2 regions of the Mucilaginibacter sp. 22184 genome follow, and region 2 is predicted to be linked to the other one. Evidence: riboswitches for the same ligand, from Rfam matches in the RefSeq annotation. Region 2 holds a riboswitch; the other holds the start of a gene.
The links. Region 2 has a riboswitch for thiamine pyrophosphate ahead of thiS (sulfur carrier protein ThiS). Riboswitches for the same ligand answer to the same signal wherever they lie in the genome.
Positions count from the first base shown of each region.

Region 1: another riboswitch for thiamine pyrophosphate. It lies ahead of thiD (bifunctional hydroxymethylpyrimidine kinase/phosphomethylpyrimidine kinase); the one in region 2 lies ahead of thiS (sulfur carrier protein ThiS).

Region 1 covers NZ_JBQEPI010000010.1:9,033-11,239, forward strand. Annotated here, with positions in the region: gene ACTJKG_RS21490 (endo-beta-N-acetylglucosaminidase H) at 1-793, opposite strand, end outside; TPP riboswitch at 1,203-1,295, shown strand; gene thiD (bifunctional hydroxymethylpyrimidine kinase/phosphomethylpyrimidine kinase) at 1,354-2,187, shown strand.
Region 2 covers NZ_JBQEPI010000005.1:25,535-27,741, forward strand. Annotated here, with positions in the region: gene thiC (phosphomethylpyrimidine synthase ThiC) at 1-924, opposite strand, end outside; gene thiS (sulfur carrier protein ThiS) at 1,099-1,302, opposite strand; TPP riboswitch at 1,370-1,463, opposite strand; gene ACTJKG_RS12120 (DinB family protein) at 1,590-2,111, shown strand.

The sequences.
Region 1 (2,207 bases), on a different contig from region 2:
TGCTTTGGATATCAATAGCGGCAGGGCCCAAATTACTTTTGGCTAACCCTGGTACATTAGGTACGGAGTACGAACCATAAATAGCATTCCAGCTGTAATCAACTTTTGAGCCTACGGTTACGCCATTAAAGCTTAAGCGCGATGCTGCCGGGCCATAAAAGTAAAAAGAGATGATCTTGTTGGGCATCAGCTGTCGTAAGGCGGTTACCAGGTACACAAATGAGCTGGAGTTAGGTTGCCCGGTACCGTTGGTGCCGTAATCGGCATATTCATCGTCAAAGTCAATACCGTCTAGCCCGTAGGTGTTTACCGCGTTGGCCAGCAATTGGGCAAATGCCTGGGCGGCTGCCTGGTTGGGAAAATTACTAATACCCGCGCCCTGGTGATTACCCAAAATAGATAGCAATACCTTAATGCCTTTAGCCTGTAAGGGCTGTATCTTGGTGGCTTTATTATTTAATACAGTAGTTACCTGCGGATTAAAAAATAGCTCGGCTTTCTGGGTGCTGGTGTTATAATTGATATTGGCTGCGAAAATAATACCGATATCAAAAAGCGGCTGCCCGGTTGATAAGGTATACTTGCCCACATTCAAAATATCATTGCTGTTCACCTCTACGTAGCAAACGCCCTTAGGACCGCTAACACCAATAGCGTTGGTGCTTAATTTTGATGCGTCATTGTCGGTTTTCGGGGTGGGCGACAGATCTTTTTTACAGGCTGCTGTAAATAGCAGCGAAAGGCCTAATAAAGCAACAGATGCTTTGGTAATTGAATTAGATGTTTTTCTCATGGTCGGTTGTTAAATTGGTTTTATAAATTTTTAATAGGTTGTAAGTTCAAAAGCGGTGTTTTATCCATAGGCATCTGCTATTTTTATAGGTAACGGCAAAAATTAATGGGAATAAGTTAATAGGGGATGAGTCGGTGTTAAACGATTTAGCAATATGATACGCGTAGTTAAATATCTCATAAATATGATATCATTTTTGTTTTTCAATATTGTAGCAGGCATATAGGCAGGTTTTATATGCGTGATGATTTAATTGGTTTACAGTGATATAGACAAGCAATAATCAGGAATTGCCTACAAGGTTTTAAAATTTTTATTGTACAAGTTAATATTTTTATTTCGATATGTTTTTCTATAATATATCTGATCATGATATACCGGCATAAATGAACAAGAAAAACTACATTTGCTATGGCTTTAGGGGTATTCTGTACAGAATTGAGACAAACCCTTTGAACCTGATCCGGCTGATACCGGCGTAGGGAAAAGTCGGGAACTATTTCTGCCCGTTTGCTCAGTCCCGAGCCCTGTAAGCCCTGTTTTTATGAAAAGCATAAATCATGAATAAAAAAACACATAGTTATCCATCCGTATTAACCATAGCCGGGTTTGATGGCATTGGCGGCGCGGGTATCCAGGGCGATATCAAAACTATTTCGGCATTGGGTTGCTACGCTACTTCGGTGCTTACCGCGCTGCCGGTACAAAATACCCGTGGGGTGCAATCTGTTTATCCTATTCCTGCTGATGTAGTAGAGGCGCAGCTGCGTGCCGTATTGGATGATGTTTTCCCGGATGCTATCAAAATAGGGATGGTACATACTACGGCTATTGTAGACTCCATTGTAAATACGCTGCAGCAATATCCAAAAGTGCCGGTAGTGTTTGACCCGGTGATGGTATCCACCAGCGGGCACCGGCTCCTGGAGGATAGCACCATAGCCGTCATCGTTAAAAAACTGTTTCCGCTGGCTGCCGTTATAACCCCGAATCTGGATGAGGCCGCTGTTTTGACCGGGGTATCCATACACACTGTAGATGATATGCAGGCAGCCGGTAAAAAGATCATCGAGCTCGGAGCCCGGTCGGTATTGCTCAAGGGAGGTCATCTAAATGCTATAAAATTAACCTCCTTATATTTTACCGGCGATGGCCAGATACAAGAATTCAGTTTTGAAAAAATAGATACGCCAAACACCCGTGGAACCGGGTGCACCCTGTCATCGGCCATAGTCAGCTATATCGCCCGGGGAAGTTCACTGTCGGATGCGGTAGCATTGGCGCAAGAGTATGTTCACCAGGCTATACTGAATGGGAAAGATGCGCACGTGGGCAGAGGCAACGGTCCGCTGAATCATTTTTTTGATCCGCAGAAACTCATTATCAATTCCTAAGAATAGTAAAAAAAATAGAT
Region 2 (2,207 bases):
CTCCCAGGTTAGGTCCTCGGCTTTACCGTTTACTTTTTCCAAAGCCTGGTAAATGGGAACGGTACCAATAGGCACCGGCGAATTGCGGATGATCCATTCGCGGGTTTCATGAATGTTTTTCCCGGTTGATAAATCCATAATAGTATCAGCTCCCCAACGACAGGCCCATACCGCTTTTTCTACTTCTTCTTCAATACTGGAAGTAACCGCCGAGTTGCCGATATTGGCGTTGATCTTCACCAAAAAATTACGACCGATGATCATCGGCTCAATTTCGGGATGGTTAATATTGGAGGGGATCACCGCACGGCCTGCGGCAACTTCCGAGCGAACAAACTCTGGCGTTATGTACCCTTTTGGTGTATTTGCACCAAAACTATGACCGGGGTGCTGATGACTCATCACCTCGTATTGCCCATTCAATTGCTCTTTTAACAGGTCGATGCACTGATTTTCGCGAATCGCGATGTATTCCATTTCGGGGGTAATAATACCTTTTTTTGCGTAGTGCATCTGCGATACGTTCATACCCGGTTTAGCTCTTAAAGGCTTACTTACGTGCGCAAAACGTAACTCATCCAGGCTTTGATCGTTTAAACGCTGTTGCCCATATTGGGAGGAGATGCCATTGAGTTGTTCCACATCATTCCGGTTCGTGATCCATTGCTCACGTAGGCGGGGGAGCCCTTTTTTTACGTCGATAGTGGCGTTTATATCGGTATAGGGGCCGCTGGTATCATAAACGGTAACGGGGGCATTGGGTTCTGTTTCGCCAAAGCGACCATGCAGTTTAGTATCGCTTAAACTAATCTCGCGCATGGCTACTTGTATATCATGCAGCTGTCCCTGCACAAAAACTTTTCTGGAGGCCGGGAAAGGCTCGGTAGTTAATACCTGGCCGGTTGGAATTTTTTCTTGCTTCATACTTATACAATTATTGAATTATTGATTTAGTGAATTAGTGATTGGAGCTAATTATTGATTTATTGATTTTTTGAAGGGGGGATTCATTTGCACATCATAATTATTGAATTATTGAATTAGTGCGTTCTATGAAGGGAAACTCATTTGCACATCCGCATATTTGCACATCTAACATCACCCTCCCTGGGTTGCTTTGATGATGACGATTTGATCTTGGTGGCTGACCTGTTGATCTGCCCAGTTGGATCGCGGAATAATGACCTGATTAATGGCTACGGCAATGCCTTTTGGCTGGGCATCAAATACAATAGCCAGCATTTGCTGTACATTGCACACATCGGTAACCTGGTAAGTTTGTTGATTTACGGTGATTTCCATTCTGCATCTAAAATTTCGACTTTAGGAATGGCCCCGTTTACATGGAGGAAAGAAAAAATAACCACATAGGGTTATCGTCACTTTTCCCTTCGGCAGTACTAACTGCATCAGGTTCAAAGGGTATTATCTCAGTCCATTAAAGGACACCCCTAAAGTTGCGGTAAACTTATAAAAAAATAGATAATTCAAAGAATTTTCAACTTTTTTAAATTCTTTGAATCCTACTGACATAAGGCTGTCACTAACCATAGGTTTCTTTGTAATACAAAATCAAAACAAAAGAAACCATGGAAACAAATGCAATCCCACAAGTAGAAAATTCAACTGCCCAGTTCATTTCACCTGAAACTTTTTTAAATAATTGGCAAGGACACCGCGGCCTAACCAGAAAAGTCATTGAGGCTTTTCCGGAAGATAAATTATTTGGTTATTCGATAGGAGGGATGCGTTCATTTGGTGTAATGGCTGTTGAAATTATGGATCTGTCACAATATGGTGTTGAAGGTGTAGTGACTGGTACATGGAGATCGGCCGAAACGCTTGATCATGCCACAGAAAAAGTAGCGGTTGAAAGTAAAGCGTCCATCTTGCAACGCTGGGATCAGATCACCCAGGAATTGAACGAATACTGGCCACAAATTTCACCCGAGCGTTTTCAGGAAGTGGAAGTAGCTTTTGGTGCTTATGAAAATAAAAATATCAATACGATACAGTATGTTGTAGACAACGAGATCCATCACAGGGCTCAGGGATACGTTTTTTTGCGTAGTTTGGGTATCGAGCCACCTGCATTTTGGGACAGGTTTTAAGCCAGTCCTTCTAATCACAAGCAGCCTGGTTGAGGCTGCTTGTGATTATTTTAAAGTAAAACCTATTTCGTATTCACAGTTGAATTTTGGTTATGA